2 linked regions of the Spirosoma aureum genome follow. The protein of the gene in region 1 binds, or shares a complex with, the protein of each later gene. Links are inferred from orthologs where the notes say so. Each region holds a gene or a part of one and is shown on either strand. Other genes may lie near its edges.

Region 1 (8,067 bases):
TTCGTGATCGGCGTGCAGAATAAGCAGAACGTTTAACGCTTCAGCAACAACGGGATCGACTTTATAATCCTCTACTGGCAGAGCGAACATCATATTCAGGAAGTTCGGAATGTAGTCGAGGTTATTTTTGGGATAATTGGTCGGATGCCCTAACGAACGCTTATACGACCAGGTAGCAATTGTTGGCAGTTTGGCTAACAACCGCACAATATGCAGAGCCGGATCATTCTTTTCGTCCTGCGAATCAGGATAGAAAGCGCTCATGGCACTCACCAGTGACGATAAAACACCCATTGGGTGGGCATTTACCGGAAATCCATCAAAAATTTTCCGCATATCCTCATTAACGAGGGTATGACGGCGGATACCGTTTTCAAATTGAGCATATTGCTCTTTAGTCGGCAACTCACCGTAGATAAGCAGATAAGCAACCTCCAGAAACGACGCTTTGGCAGCTAAGTCTTCAATCGAGTAGCCCCGATATTGCAGGATACCCTGCTCACCATCCAGAAACGTAATAGCGCTCTTTGTGGCACCGGTGTTTTTATAGCCCCGGTCTAAGGTAACGTAGCCGGTTTGGTCACGGAGGTTGGAGATGTCGAAGGCTTTTTCGTGTTCCGTTCCTTCAAATGTCGGGAATTGGTACGATTTACCATCGACAGTAAGTTCAGCAGTGTTGGCCATACAAAAAATCAGGGTAGAGTATTCAGAAATAACGAATTAGGAGCCTGTCGAGCACCGGAGCACGTCCATGCCGGGCGAAATTAAGCCAAAAACCCAAACGGCGGATGAAATTATGTGAAAAAAGCCGCATTACCTTTGTATTAAAATGTAACAGGTAGAAAGCACAATAAGTTTTTCTCTATTGTTTATAGAAAATACCGCCTTTCATAACTGCCTGAACGCGACGTAAATCGGCAATTGTTTTTGTTGGATCGCCTTCTACAACGACCAGATCAGCCAGTAACCCCGCCTTAACCCGCCCACGGTCGGCCAGGTGAAATACATCAGCATTGACCGACGTAGCCGATCGCAATACATCGAGTGGTTTCATTCCATAATCGACCATCATGCTCAATTCACGGGCATTGTCGCCATGGCTGAACACACCCACATCGCCCCCGGCACAGATCGTTACGCCCGCATCGAGTGCCTGTTTAAACGTTACACGCTTCTCACGGATACGCACAGGCTCAGGGTCCTGGCCTTTTTTCCAGCCACGATACTGGCTAACGGCATCACCGGCGGCCAGCGTTGGGCAAAGCGCGGTTCCATGTTGTTTCATAAGCGCAAAAATATCGGGGGTGCCAGCGTCTCCGTGTTCTACAGTTTCGCAACCACCCAGAATAGCCCGGCGCATACCTTCGGCGGTACTGGCATGCGCTACTACCGCGCGCCCACTGCTTTTAGCCACCTCGACAATAAGCTTAATTTCATCAACAGTATAGGTCGGTCGAGCTTCGGCCATGAGTCCCCAGCGGTAATCGGCATATATTTTTATGGCATCCGCTCCTTTACCGATCTGCCGCCGAACAGCCTGAATCAACACATCATGTCCATCGGCTTCTTCGGCTCCCTGGGGTATATCGATATCGGCACTGAAACCTTTGGGGGCATAGCTGCCCGTTGCAATCAGCGCACGCGTGACCACGATCATACGTGGGCCGGGAATAATGCCCTGATTAATGGCTTGTTTGAGTCCTACGTCGTCATAATCGGCACCTTCAGTACCCAGATCACGCACGGTCGTAAAACCCGCCAAGAGCGTTTTCTGCGCATGAACGGTTGCCCGCGCTACCCGCAGCGACCGGGCCTCTTTCAGGACCTGATCGTCCCAGGGTGTTTCATTATAGGGATGCAACAAGAGGTGGGAGTGGCCTTCAATCAGGCCGGGCAACAAGGTTGCACCTTTTAAGTCGACAATCGAAACGTCGGCCCCGCTTGCAGAAACCGAAGAAGGAGGTCCAGCCGCTTCGATCTTATCGCCTTTTACCCGTACGACCCAGCCTTCATGCATGGTTTCACCATCGAAAACACGGTCGGGGCGTAATAAATAAGCAGTTTGAGCAAAAAGAGTACTAGGTAAGCAGAATACAACCAGAAGATAGAGTCTGTTCATGAAGTAAGGTTCATTGTAAAACCAAAAATACGCAAAAAGGAGCCATTTGACTCCTCTTCACCACTACCTATCTGGTATTGATCGATTAACTACGCTTTGTATTAATTGCATCCCAAACACCTTTCCCAAATACGAGAACGACTAATCCCGGCAGCAAAATAGCTCCGGCTCGAAAACCCGCTCCTGTAAGCTTGTAAACGCCTGTATTGTATTGTGTAAAGCTCTGAAACAGATAGTAGACAGATGCAGCCAATAGTGCAACGGTTATACCAATAGCCAGTGGCTGGCTAAGCCGTCCGGCAATCCAGGTTATCAGAAGTGATGCTCCAACAACCAGAGCAACCGAGCCGATCGCTTTCGGAAAGGTTTCGATCGCTGTATAATCAAAAAAGAACACCCCAGCCTGACCAATCAGATTGGGGTGCGCCAGGAGCCAGCCGTCAAGCAAGACCAACACGAGGAGTAAAATGTAAAAGAGTGGGTTACGCATAAAACTGTTTTCTCAGGCTGTATTAAGTGCAACGAAGATAACAGCTTTTCTGTCTTCCTATCCCGCCAACTCCATTTTCAAAAACTTCCCGGTATAGCTTCCTTTCACTTCGGCTACCTTTTCGGGCGTTCCTTCGGCAATGATGTTGCCCCCTTTATTTCCGCCTTCGGGACCAAGATCAATGAGGTGATCGGAAACTTTGATCACGTCCAGATTATGTTCGATGATCAGTACTGTATTGCCTTTGTCGGCGAGTTTATTCAACACATCGAGCAGGTGCGCAATATCCTGAAAGTGCAGCCCGGTGGTCGGTTCGTCCAGAATGTATAGCGTTTTGCCCGTATCTTTTTTGGACAACTCTTCGGCGAGCTTTACACGCTGCGCTTCACCGCCCGATAAGGTAGTAGCATGTTGACCAAGCGTGATGTAACCCAGCCCTACATCGTTCAGTGTCGTTACTTTACGCAGAATTTTCGGCTGACTGGCGAAGAAATCAAGTGCCTGCTCAACCGTCATATCGAGCACATCGGCAATGGATTTACCCTTAAACCGCACTTCAAGCGTTTCACGATTGAATCGTTTGCCTTTGCAGGTTTCGCACATGACATGCACATCGGGCAGAAATTCCATTTCTATTTTCTTCATACCCGCTCCCTCGCAATCTTCACAACGACCGCCTTTCACGTTGAACGAGAACCGACCGGGTTTATAACCTCTGATTTTCGCTTCAGGGAGTTCGGCAAATAACGTCCGGATTTCAGAGAACATCCCGGTATAAGTCGCTGGATTCGAGCGAGGTGTCCGACCGATTGGCGATTGATCTACTTCGATAACCTTGTCAAGATATTCCAGGCCCTCTACCGATTTGAACGGCAGTGGTTCGCGCTTCGATTTATAGAAATGGCGATTCAAAACCGGAAACAGTGTTTCGTGAATCAGCGACGATTTACCACTACCCGACACACCCGTGATGGTAACCATCCGGCCAAGTGGCAGTTTGAGCGTTACGTTTTTGAGATTATTTCCTGTTGCGTTCTTGATTATCAGAAACTTACCGTTCCCCTTACGGCGTTCGGACGGCACTTCGATGTTCCGGCGGCCGCTTAAATAATCGGCGGTTGTGCCACCGTTTCGAATGAATTCAGCGGGCGTACCGATACCAACCACCTGACCGCCATGACGGCCAGCGCCGGGGCCAATATCGAGTATAAAGTCAGACTCGAGCATCATGTCTTTATCGTGCTCAACAACCAGCACTGTATTGCCCAGATCGCGCAGATTCTTCAGCGAATCGATCAGTTTAACGTTATCGCGCTGGTGCAGCCCGATACTTGGCTCGTCCATAATGTAGAGCACGCCCACCAGTTGTGTTCCAATCTGCGTTGCCAGACGAATACGCTGCGCTTCGCCCCCCGAAAGCGTACGTAGCGGCCGGTCGAGCGTAAGATAATCAAGACCAATATCGAGCAGGAAACCGATTCGCTTCCGAATCTCTTTCAATATTTCCTTAGCGATTGTATTCTGACGATCGCTAAGGCGACTTTCCAGTCCATCGAACCAGGCGGTCAGTTCCGAAATGTCCATACGGGCCAGTTCGGATATATTTTTCTGGTCGATCCTGAAATACAGTGACTCTTTTTTCAATCGTGCACCGTCGCACTCAGGACAGCTCTTTACGACCATAAAATCTTTAAGCCACTCCTGAATTTTATCTGTACTGTTCTCCTGCTGGCGTTTCAGAAAATTAACAATTCCCTCAAACTTAAAGCTGTAATAGTCTTCACGAGTGTCGGCCCGGCCGGTATCCTTTTTCGAAGGTATAGCAGCTTCGTCTTCCGTGCCATACATCAGTGCATGGAGCAGGTCTTCAGGAAACTTAATAACGGGCGTCGTGAGGTTGAGTTTGTACTTTTTCAGAATGGCTTCGATTTCCTTGAAAATCCACAACTCACGGTACTCACCCAAAGGCGCAATAGCTCCCCGACTAATACTCAATGATTTATCTGGAATAACTGACTCTTCTGTAATTTCTTCAACCACCCCAAGACCATTGCAAACCGGACAGGCTCCGTAGGGTGAGTTGAACGAAAACGAGTTCGGTGAAGGCTCATCATAACTGATACCCGATTCCGGGTCCATCAGATTCTGCGAGAAATAGACCAGTTGCCCCGCACCATCCAGCATCTGCATGGCCCCTTTTCCCTGTTTTAGTGCCGTTTGAATCGACTGGCTCAACCGGTACCGATCTTCGGTTTTCGGCACCAGTCGATCAATCACGATTTCGATGTCGTGGATTTTGTAGCGATCCAACTGCATCTTCGGCGCAATATCCTGCACGACGCCATCAACACGAACTTTGGTATAGCCCGTCTTGGCAATCTGGACAAAAAGTTCGCGATAGTGCCCTTTCCGACCTTTAATGATTGGGGCCAGCAAGGTCAGTTTTTGGCCAGCATATTGTTCCAGAATGGTATCAATAATCTGGTCCTGCGACTGCCGTTCCATTTTCCGGCCCGTCACATAAGAAAATGCTTCACCAGCGCGGGCGTAGAACAGACGCAGAAAGTCATAAATTTCGGTCGTGGTCCCAACCGTTGAACGGGGGTTTTTGGAGGTAGTTTTCTGTTCGATGGAAATCACCGGACTCAGCCCGTTGATTTTGTCTACATCAGGCCGCTCCATATCGCCAATAAACGAACGGGCATAAGCCGAAAAACTTTCCATGTAACGCCTTTGGCCTTCGGCATAGATCGTATCAAAAGCCAGCGACGATTTGCCGCTGCCGCTGATACCCGTCACGACCACCAGCTTGTTGCGGGGAATCGTGACATCAATATTTTTCAGGTTGTGTTCGCGGGCTCCGAGGACTTCTATCTGGTCGTAACCCGTCAGGTCAATATCGGTAAGTCCGGGCCGAAGCTCGGTTGCTTTTTCTTCTGTCACGTTGGATTGGCTTATTCTAAAGAACAACGTAAAACAGGCAGGGGTAGTTTCCCGAAAGTCAACAGGTTTTAGACAGTAAACGGCTCTATATTTAGGTCGACTCTATAAATTCAGTACAATTGTAGTATTGGTGACACAAACACTATATGGTAGTTTTTAAGTTAGACAAACTGCAATCCTGGAGACTTTGTTGTCTTGATATAAAACGGCTTAGCCATGTTAACTGCAATTCAGGGAACTTACGAAAACGGGCAGATAATTTGGGATGAAACGCCCCCGGTTCAGAAACGAACAAAGGTGATCGTGACTTTTTTGGAACAGGAGGTATTTTCTTTAAAAAAACACATAAAGCTGGTTCTTTAGCTGGGCATGGGTCAATTCCTGCCAACTTCAATGAGCCAATTGACGATCTGAGTAATTTTATATGTGATGCGATTACTACTCGATACAGCTAAAGAAATTTTGATAAGGCACAAAAATCATAAACAACAAGCTATTAGAAACTAGCTTGTTGTTTAGATTACTACTATTAAATTCGAAAACAAACGGCCAGCTATCGCGACAGAGCGATAGCTGGCCGTCTTTTATAAAATTGCGCGACTTAATTTCCTTTGCTCGAACCGCCTTCTTGCGACAATGCCAATTTGACCGCATCGTAGAGATTCACGATCCCGCCTGTTTTCGATAAACTGGCAAAATCAACCGTGTCGGTCGATTCAGGCTTGTGGACTTTCGTTTTGTAAGGCGTTGCCGACTGTACGATAATTCGCTTGATATCGGCATAGGTCAGTTTCGGGAAATACGATTTCAATACCGCAGCCACACCCGCTACCACTGGCGAAGCCATGCTCGTACCGCTGTTGTTTTCGTATTTACTGCCCGGCACCGTCGAATAAATGTCTTTACCCGGCGCAAAAACGTCTACAGTCTGTTTGCCGTAGTTGGAGAAGCTGGCAACCAGATCGGCATTGTTCGGTTCGGCACTCGCTCCTACCGTAATAACATTCGGAATAGACGACCCATCGATAAACCGGGGAGCCGGATAATTGGCGGCCGTATCGATATCCTTACCGTCATTGCCAGCCGCATGAATCATGAGCACGCCCTTCGAAAGCGCATAGCGTTCAGCATCTTCAACAACTTTTCGCTGGGGCGAATAATCCTTACCAAAACTCATATTGATAATCTGCGCGCCGTTATCCACAGCATAGCGAATGGCATTGGCAATGTCTTTATCGCGCTCATCGCCATCGGGAACGGCCCGAACACCCATAATCTGAACGGCATCAGCGATACCCATCACCCCTAATTTGTTGGTGCGATCGGCCCCAATGATACCGGCAACGTGGGTGCCATGATCGGCCCGAGGACCAGCGATGTCCGAATTGCCATAATCGCGCTGTGTCAGATCGTTTGGATTGTCACCCACAATGGCCCGGCTGTCGAAGTCAGGATTATAGTTGTATTCGGCGCGGGACTTCAGTTGCTCATTTGCCTTTTCAAGTTCATTCGTCACCACGTCGGCGTCGGCAGCCCCCTGTTGGTTCAATAGACGCAACACACCCATCAAAGGGCGTTTCAGGGCCGCATTCGTAATCGTATCGGCAGCTTTTCGTAGTGTGATCGTATCCAGCTTTGTTACGTTCAACGCTTTTTTCAAGGCAGTGACGGCTGCTGTATACTGTTCATAAAACTGACTAATCCCTTGGTATTGCGCCTTGTACTGAGCCTGATTTTTTTCGACTTCAGCTTTTGTTTTTACGTATAGATCGTATTCTTTTTGCTGGTCCGGCTTTAAGGAAGATCGGGTTTTGCCATCATACTTTGGCTTAAGCTGAGCATAGAGCCGGGTTACTTCGGCCGTTTCATAGCTAACATTACGGCCATCTTTCCCACCAATGAAGTTCCAGCCATGAACATCGTCAACGTAGCCGTTTTTATCATCATCTTTACCGTTACCGGCAACTTCTTTGGGGTTGATCCAAAGCACTCGCTTCAGGTCTTCATGGGTTGTGTCGATGCCGCCATCGATCACAGCGACCACTACGGGCGTAGCTTTACGATCTTTGAGGAGTTCGCGGTAGGTGCGCTCAACGCTGATACCTGCTGTGCTATCGGTTTTATCACGCAGATACCACTGCGTTTCCTGCGCCAAAGCTGCTACAGAAAGCAGGCAGATCGACGCGCTGATAAGGAGTTTCTTCATGAATTGGTAACAAAAAATCTTCACAAATTACGTATAAACAAGTAGTTGTGAGACTTAAAAGTTGTTAAATGGCACACATATTTTTAGTTATAGTCTATAATTGATGACTTATTTACTAATTGATATCCTACCTTACTTGCTCTGTTTAGCCATCTTGTCCGAAAAATAAAACTCCTTAAACGCTTTCGGATAGTGCGGAAAAACAACTTCTGGTTCTTCGAGATCAGGGTGCCAGGTTTTCTCCCACTCGAAACTATAATAGCCAGTATAGCCCCCATTCGCTAACGCAGCAATCGCATCAAAAATAGG
Region 2 (8,496 bases), 1.1 Mb from region 1 along the record:
CAGGAAAATAGAGTCCAATCTGTCGGGCAGCTTCATCATTCGACAATGGTTTATTTAGCCCATATAAGCTCATAAGTGGCCGTACTACGAGCATAAATAGGCCAGCAAGGATAGTCAGTAGAAAGCTGAAAAACAGAATTCCCCGACCAACTGAGTTGAAACGCCCGATGAATTCGGCGGTATTGATAAGTAGATATCCACTTCCAAGCAAGGCAACAAAGAATAAAACGCCTTTAACCAATTGATTCTGGAAGTAGCGTTTTTTGTATTCTTCAATGCGTTGCACTAACATCGTGTAAGAGTTTGACGAGTGCATAGGTATTCAGGTTGAGCGGTTAAACTAATTCAGACTGGAAGTAGGAAATTACATGTTCTTTCAAAAAAATCTCTTGCGTTAATAAATCAGCATGCGGAATTGGCTTCATTAATGTCCATTGTGGCCAGCCATCTTTGTCATAACCCTCGAAGGAATAATAACCTGACTGGCTCAATACCCGACAAACAGCAATGTGCATTAAGTCCTGTTTTACTTCTTTCGAAAATCGTCGGGGCCCCTTCCCCAGTTCTTGTACGCCAATCAAAAACAGGACGGCGTTGAGGTCAACAGGGCGCTTGCCAACCAAATTTTCGAGTTGGTTAAGCAGTTCATTCCAGGCCTCATCTATGTTTTTTATATCCACAACAATTCAGGCAGTTATTGTTCTCTCTAATTTACAACGATTTCTTTTAACTAACGAACAATCACCATGTTTCGGTTTATTCGAACACTTGTAGCTGACTTTACGGACCTACTTTTTCCTGTGCTATGTCTCGGTTGTAGCCGGTCTTTGGGTGATCACGAAAAGTTACTTTGTACGCATTGCCGGATTAATTTACCGGAAACAAATCAACATCGTCAGCCTTATGACCAAAATCTTCTCAATAAGTTCGCCGGAAAAGTCCCCATTCATTTTGTGGCATCTTTCATCCACTACGCAAAGGCTGGTACAGTACAAAAACTAATCCATCAGATTAAATATAAAGGCCAAAAAGAAGCTGCAAAGGAAATAGCTGGCTGGTACGGTTATCAACTCAAATCGGAAAGTGAACTGATAAAAGAAATAGACGTAATAATTGGCGTTCCGTTGCATAAGCGTCGCTTACAACAACGGGGTTATAATCAGGCCGATTGGATTGCCGAAGGACTTTCTGAAGCACTTAACGTTCCTGCCAGAACCGATATACTTATTCGGAAACGGTTTAAAGAATCACAAACCCGGAAAAATCGCCTGGAACGGTGGGAAAACGTAAAAACGGTATTTGCCGTACCAAATCCAGAAGAAATTGAAGGGAAAAATATCGTTATAGTCGACGATGTATTAACGACGGGATCGACTATTGAAGCCTGTGCAATTGAGTTGTTACGGGCTGGGTGTAAATCAGTTGGCGTATTGACACTTGCTACGACGCGTTAACTAGAACTGTTTCTTGGGCCCTATCAACAAAAAAGCGGCCATCCATTGCTGAATGACCGCCTTACTATTTAGTAAGTTGTGTGTCTATTTATTACGGCCAACACCGATCATAGCGCAGCGGAAACCAATCATTGCAGTAGCTGAATCCTGATCCAGGAATCGGCGAGTACCTGGTGATAACCAGTAAGCTACGTCGTTCCAGGAACCGCCTTTATAAACTCTAAGCTTATCGTCAATCAGCGACTGCTTATTCTTGGAGTCGTAATTCTTGGCATCATCCATATAACCATTCCGGCGAATTGGATTCAGGTCATTTACGTCCTGATAAGACAGCGGACGATAAACGTCATACACCCATTCATTTACGTTACCTGCCATGTTGTAGAGACCAAAATCATTGGCTGGATAAGAATAAATCTCCGCTGTGATAATAGCACCATCATTGGAACGCCCAGCAATACCGGCATAGTCACCGCGTCCACGCTTGAAGTTCGCCAGCATCTGCCCCTGTTTGCGGCCTTTCTTTGGATTCCGAACCGAAGAACCATCCCAGGGATAAATCCGCTGATTAATTTGATTCTCGTCCATGTATTGCGTTCCAATCAGGGCTTTGGCAGCATATTCCCATTCGGCTTCGGTTGGTAGTCGATAATCGGGCAGCACCATGCCACTTTCCAGGCTTGGTTTTGGCGGAGCTGTCGATGTCGTTGCTTCAGCAAGAGCAGGTTCTGCTTCTTTTTTCGATTTACGTTTTAGCGAGAAACCGCCCCCTTTTTTCTTGGTCCCTCCTTTTGCCAGTTCGTTATTGACAGCATTCGAGCGCCAAACAGCATAATCACTAGCCTGTACCCACGACACACCCACAACCGGGTAATACCGGAAAGCCGGATAACGAAGATATTGGGTAACGTAAGAATCGTTGAACGAAAGCGGGTTTGCCCAAACAGTTGTATCAGGCAATGCTGCTTTTACTACTTCTTCCGAAGAATCGCGTGTGATTGCGTTCAAATATTCGAGATAGTGAACGTTTGCGATCTCGGTCTCATCCATATAAAAAGACTGGATCGACACTGTGCGCTCACGGTTATCGCGGCTATTCATTACATCTTCTTCGAGAGCACCCATTGTGAACCGGCCACCTTCAACAAAAACGAGGTTTGGACCAGCTTTCTGTCCCGCAAATTTCTTTACCTGAAAACCGTCTTTCTGGTTGTAAGCAATCCCCGTCGCCGTACTCTTCTTCCCTGGCTGCACGCTGGTTGGGTGCTTGGACTTACAAGATGCAAGGGCCGCCATTGCCAGCAGCACATAAGCCACTCGTTGCAGGTGATACTTTTGAATCATTGCTCTATTTTGTGTAAAACGTAGGTGCAAAAATAATTTAAGATAAAGGATTTAAGATACACAATAAAAGACTTTCGGATTATTTGATTGATTATAGGTCTTTTATCTCATCTTCCCTCTCTCTTATGCTACTATTAACTTGTTAAATTCCCCATTATTTCATTGAGCTGCTCAACAGAGTATACGTTGTTGTGCGTGAAAACAAGGCGGTTTTTCGATTCCTTCAACGAACAGTGGGCTGGATTTCGTTTAATGTATTCAATTACCTTGCCAAACTGATCGGATTTGAAGAAGTCATCATTCCCGTTAGAAACGAAGTAGCCTTTAAGGATATTATTCTTAAGCGTCAGTTTTTCAAGGTACAACCGTTCGGCTTTCCAGCGAACGTTAACCATTTTAATAAGATTTTCGACCTCTTCCGGCATTGGACCGAAGCGATCGAGGACTTCCTGATGAAATGCCTGCAATTCTTCGGTGTTCTGGATACTATCTAACCGGGTATAAAGAGCCAGTCGCTCAGAAATATTGGAGACATACCGCTCTGGAATAACGACTTGTAAGTCAGTTTCAATGACGGTGTCAGGCAAGGCCAGCTTCAAGTCGCCAGGCTTCGTCTCAAACAGATCTTTAAATTCATTTTCGCGCAGTTCCTGAACGGCTTCATCCAATATTTTATGATACATCTCAAAACCGAGATCGTTCACAAAGCCACTTTGCTCGGCGCCCAGCAAATTTCCGGCACCCCGAATGTCGAGGTCGCGCATGGCAATTTTGAACCCTTCGCCCAGATCAGAAAAATCTTCAAGTGTCTGAAGTCGTTTTCGGGCATCTGACGTCATAACGGAGGGCGGGGGTGTAAGCAGGTAACAAAATGCTTTCCGGTTCGACCGCCCTACCCTACCGCGCATCTGGTGGAGATCTGATAAGCCAAAGTAATGTGCATTGTTGATCAGAATTGTATTAGCGTTCGAAATATCCAGACCCGACTCAATAATATTGGTGGATACTAATACATCGTAATCGCCTTCAATAAATCGTGTCATAACCCGTTCCAGCTTATCGCCGTCCATCTGACCATGAGCTACACCGATACGCGCTTCGGGAACGAGTCGCAGAATCAGGTTCCCAATCGATTCGATGTCGTTAACTCGATTATGCACAAAGAAAACCTGGCCACCACGCCGAATTTCATAGCTGATTGCATCACGGATAATGGTTTCATTAAATGGATGTACCTCTGTCGTAACCGGCTGGCGGTTGGGCGGGGGCGTAGCAATGACCGAGAGGTCGCGGGCACCCATGAGCGAAAAATGGAGCGTGCGCGGAATTGGGGTAGCTGTAAGTGTTAATACGTCTACTTCAACCCGCATTTCTTTCAGCCGATCTTTGGTTTTAACCCCAAATTTCTGCTCTTCATCAATCACTAAAAGCCCTAAATCCTTGAATTTGATGTCTTTATTGACAATTCGATGAGTTCCAATGAGAATACCGATCTCTCCTGAGCTGACACCTTTCAGAATTTCTTTCGTTTGAGCAGCTGTTCGGAATCGGTTGATGTAATCAATTTTAACCGGGAAATCGGCCATTCGCTCACTAAACGTCTTGAAGTGCTGCATGGCCAGAATGGTTGTAGGCACAAGCACAGCTACCTGTTTATTATCCGTAACTGCTTTGAAAGCCGCTCTGATCGCAATTTCTGTCTTGCCGAATCCAACATCACCACAGACCAGCCGATCCATTGGGTGTGGCTGTTCCATATCGTCTTTAACGTCGTTAGTCGCTTTGGCCTGATCGGGCGTGTCTTCGTACAGGAACGACGATTCAAGTTCAGCCTGCAAGAAACTATCCCGGCTGTAGGCATAACCGGGTGCGGTTCTACGTTTGGCGTAAAGGGCAATGAGCTCGCGGGCAATATCTTTTACCTGCTTTCGGACACGTGATTTTTTCTGTTCCCACTCCTGCGAACCCAGTTTACTCATGGTTGGCGGGCCGCCTTCCTTGCCGCTGTACTTCGCAATCTTATGCAAACTGTGGATACTGACCAGCAGAATGTCATTGTCGCGATAAATGAGCCGAATCGCTTCCTGCTCATTCCCGGCATGGTCTACTTTCTCTAATCCAGCAAAACGGCCAATACCATGATCGACGTGGGTAACGTAATCGCCTGGCTGAAGTGTCTTTAATTCGCGGAGAGTTAGCGCCTTTGACTTCGAAAACTTATCCTGAACACGGTATTTGTAATAACGATCAAAAATCTGGTGGTCGGTGAAGCACGCTATTTTAAGGGCCTCATCAATAAATCCCTCGCGCAAACCAACGTTCATTGGCTGAAATTTTACGAATGGATCAAGTTCCTCAAAAATGGTCCGAAGGCGGTCGAGTTGTTTGAATGATTCGGCCGCAATGATATTGGTAAAACCTTTCGACTGATTTTCGCCCAAAACATCGACCAATCGTTTAAAATCTTTGTTAAACGACGGTTGTGGTTTGGAGCTATACTGCTGTCTGCTTTCGGTTTTAAAATAGAATTTGCGGCCAAACTCGACCGTGCGGAACGTTTTTAACTCGTTTAAAAATGTTCGGCGGGTTTCAAACAGGTCGCCAGGATCAGCTACGATCTGAATTCCTCCGCTGTTTGCCAGAACTGTAGCGAAACTCTGTTCAGCTTTTTCGTAGCATTTCTCGATGATTTCGAGCGTAAATTCAACATCCTTTGCCCAGATGGTCGTGCCCTCGGGCAGGAAATCGAAAAATGGCTCGCGGGTTTCCTGAGTGAGCTTTGTCTGAATATTGGGAATAATATTGATGAAATCGACGGGATCGGTCGAAAGCTGGGATTCTGGATTGAATTTGCGGATACTTTCGACCTCGTCGTCGAACAGATCGATCCTAAACGGGAACTCGCTGGCAAATGAAAACACATCGATGATACCCCCCCGCACGGAAAACTGCCCAGCTTCATAGACAAAGTCTGTTTTTTCAAACTCGTAATCGTTAAGCAGTTCTGCAACAAAATTGGTATCCAGTTTCTCTCCTACCCGGATGGTTAGTGTGTTGGCCTGCAACGATCGCTTGTTAATAACTTTTTCTGACAAAGCTTCTGGATACGTCACCATCAATAGTCCATCCTTCGGAGCCGGATTGAGCTTATTCAAGACTTCAGCCCGCATCAATACATTCGCATTCTCAACCTCTTCGTATTGATAGGGCTTCTTATAGGACATCGGGAATAGCAACACTTCACGACCAAGCAGATTTTGCAAATCGTTGAAAAAATAAGCGGCTTCATCCCGGTCAGTCAGGATATACAGGTGATTACCACCAACCGATTTATAGATGGATGAGGCTAATACGGCATCCAGACTCCCTGCCATCCCTTTGATCTGTAAGCGTTGCGGCTCACTTGTAGGCTTGTGACTAAAGGGTTCGGCTAGTAGTTTTATATAACTATCGTCGGCATACAGGCCGAGCAAATCTTCTGGTTTCAAGCGACGTTCAGGTTGGAATGAGCAAACACGAAAAGCCGCTGGAAGGGTATTCCGGCGGCATACTAGTGTAACAGCAGGTTTTCAAAATTTGTTGCGTTAATAAGTTATTTCAACTCTGACATTTGCTTATAGTCAATACTTTCCTGATCCAGCAGCTTCCTGATTCGACTACTGTCTTCGAAGACAATAACTATTTCCTTTTTCTCGGTTATTTCATCGTCGTCATCGACCCATTTCCAGTCTTCGGCGGTAGCATCCAGAATACTTAACACACTGCCTAATTTTGCTGGGTCGCGTTCTTTACTGATAAACTCATTCGTGCTGGTTACGTAAATAACGATCCGTTCATCTTCCAGCCACTGCAAATCGTTGAGCGAATCGTTGAGCGCATCCAGGTTAAAACCGAAGTCTGGGATCTCTAGAAGGTCGGCAATTTCCTCGTAAAATAGACGAAGTGTCTGCGTCTTTTTGCCATCGATATGAGCTATAAAATCAGTCGCGAACAGGGTTTCAAGCTCGCGTTCAGACTGACAAATAAGTATGTTGGGAGTCATGTGTTTCTTATAAATTGGCAGTTCAACTACACATAAAAAAATGTTTCCACGTGGAACTGATAATCAAACAGTTATAAAATTATGTAACCAGTTAAAACCCGGTTACTTATGCATATTTGGGTAAATGATGCCTGCAAAAGTACAATTTACAGGACAAGAAAAAACCCTTCGTAAGGAAGGGTTTTCAATTCGTTTAGTTCAATGAGAACAATGGAATTCGGGCGGCCACCATATTGTGAAACATCAATTCAGTGATCATCGGCGTCATATATTTTATAAGTGGAAACTCCGAGATTGACTCCATAACTTCCAGCTCCGAATCGGCTTTGAAGATGCACCATAATTTCTGGCGATCTACTGAAAGTGAATAAGAGAGCAGGAAGCCTTTTTCCATCAATTCCTCCACTTTGAGCCGTTGGGCAGGAATCCGGTTTGTGAACCCATCATCCATAACAGCCGGAAGGTCAAATTCAACCATATACTGGCTCATAGGCAAATTTGTTAAATGTTGGCCGGACGATTAACTGTCGGCTATCAGCAAATTAACAATCTTTAGCTCATCTTCGTTAATTGTGTGTGGAAAATTTGGATACAATTTTGCCGTAACACTAGCTCCCAACTGTTGAAATACGCGCTCTGATTCCAGAACACGCTCTTTTGGTATATGAGCATCTCGATCACTACAGCCTAAAAAAATCGGTGTATTCCCAAAAGACCCCTCATACTGCCGTGGCGTTTCATCGGGACCGATCAGTCCGCCACTTAGACCAAATACACCACCATACTCGGTAGCGTTGCGAGCTACGAACTCCAGCATCAGACAGGCACCCTGCGAAAAACCAAGCCAGTAAATCTGAGGTAGCTTAAAATTAAAGTCAGCCTGTAACCGACCGCGCAGGCTAGCCAACACTTCGAGACCTGATGACAGATAGGGTTCGTTTTCCTGAACTGGCCTCAAAAATGAATAAGGATACCAGGTGTTACCCTGAGCTTCGGGCGCGATAAAAGCGAAATCCTTATCATTAATGTATTGAGATAACGACAGAATATCACTCGCTGATCCGCCCCGACCGTGAACCATGATCATCACTTTCGATGCTTCTTCGAGCGGCTTACCGGCAGTTCGGATGTTATTCGGGTTGTGAATCATAACCGTGTAAATGCAAAGGTTATTTTAAACGCGGAGCCAAAAGGACACAGAGCCATTACTGTGTAAAACACGTGTGTCTTTTAGACTCCGCATTCATCAATTTATTTGACGATAATCTTCGGTAATTCAGCTTCCAGCGCTGCCCGACGAGGTTCGTATTGAGCGGGTAATTTAAGGTTTGTTCCCAGTTCAGAAACGGGTTCATCGACGGCAAATCCAGGAGGGTTAGTGGCTACTTCGAAAAGAATACCACCTGGCTCACGGAAGTAAATGCTGTTAAAATAGTTACGGTCCTGCACAGGGGTGACGTGATAGCCAGCAGTCAGCAATTGCTCCTGAAGGATCAGTTGCGTTTCATCGGAATCGGTCGAGAAAGCCACATGGTGCACCGAACCTGCGCCCTGTAACGACCGCACATCAGTAGGAGAATGCAGGACATCTACGTAGTTTCCTGAACCGCCATTCGCAGCTTTAAACCGGAAACGGCCTTCCTCCTCCCCTACCAG

What was found. Proteins that work in one complex are often made in the same cells at the same time.
Region 2: the proteins of uvrA (region 1) and mfd are in contact, whole or in part, in a crystal structure (PDB 4DFC), measured with the Escherichia coli proteins. The link is inferred for Spirosoma aureum from one-to-one orthologs.

The regions. Positions count from the first base shown.
Region 1 is NZ_CP050063.1:1,479,578-1,487,644, reverse strand. The notes cover bases 2,467-5,950. They hold uvrA (excinuclease ABC subunit UvrA), read right to left. Parts: upstream 5,553-5,950; coding sequence 2,667-5,552; downstream 2,467-2,666. Other genes in these bases: G8759_RS06020 (hypothetical protein), read right to left, coding at 2,467-2,609. In the rest of the region: G8759_RS06030 (citrate synthase), read right to left, coding at 1-684; G8759_RS06025 (metal-dependent hydrolase family protein), read right to left, coding at 863-2,119; more of G8759_RS06020, read right to left, coding at 2,205-2,466; G8759_RS06010 (S8 family peptidase), read right to left, coding at 6,154-7,758; G8759_RS06005 (sugar phosphate isomerase/epimerase family protein), read right to left, coding at 7,891-8,067. UniProt on the Escherichia coli protein: The UvrABC repair system catalyzes the recognition and processing of DNA lesions. UvrA is an ATPase and a DNA-binding protein. A damage recognition complex composed of 2 UvrA and 2 UvrB subunits scans DNA for abnormalities.
Region 2 is NZ_CP050063.1:422,524-431,019, reverse strand. What follows is about bases 2,733-6,645. They hold mfd (transcription-repair coupling factor), read right to left. Parts: upstream 6,287-6,645; coding sequence 2,933-6,286; downstream 2,733-2,932. Other genes in these bases: G8759_RS01785 (barstar family protein), read right to left, coding at 6,391-6,645; G8759_RS01795 (SUMF1/EgtB/PvdO family nonheme iron enzyme), read right to left, coding at 2,733-2,798. Also shown: G8759_RS01810 (DUF4175 family protein), read right to left, coding at 1-316; G8759_RS01805 (hypothetical protein), read right to left, coding at 336-680; G8759_RS01800 (ComF family protein), read left to right, coding at 954-1,454; more of G8759_RS01795, read right to left, coding at 1,539-2,732; more of G8759_RS01785, read right to left, coding at 6,646-6,840; G8759_RS01780 (muconolactone Delta-isomerase family protein), read right to left, coding at 7,034-7,330; G8759_RS01775 (alpha/beta hydrolase), read right to left, coding at 7,361-7,990; G8759_RS01770 (ring-cleaving dioxygenase), read right to left, coding at 8,092-8,496. UniProt on the Escherichia coli protein: Couples transcription and DNA repair by recognizing RNA polymerase (RNAP) stalled at DNA lesions. Mediates ATP-dependent release of RNAP and its truncated transcript from the DNA, and recruitment of nucleotide excision repair machinery to the damaged site.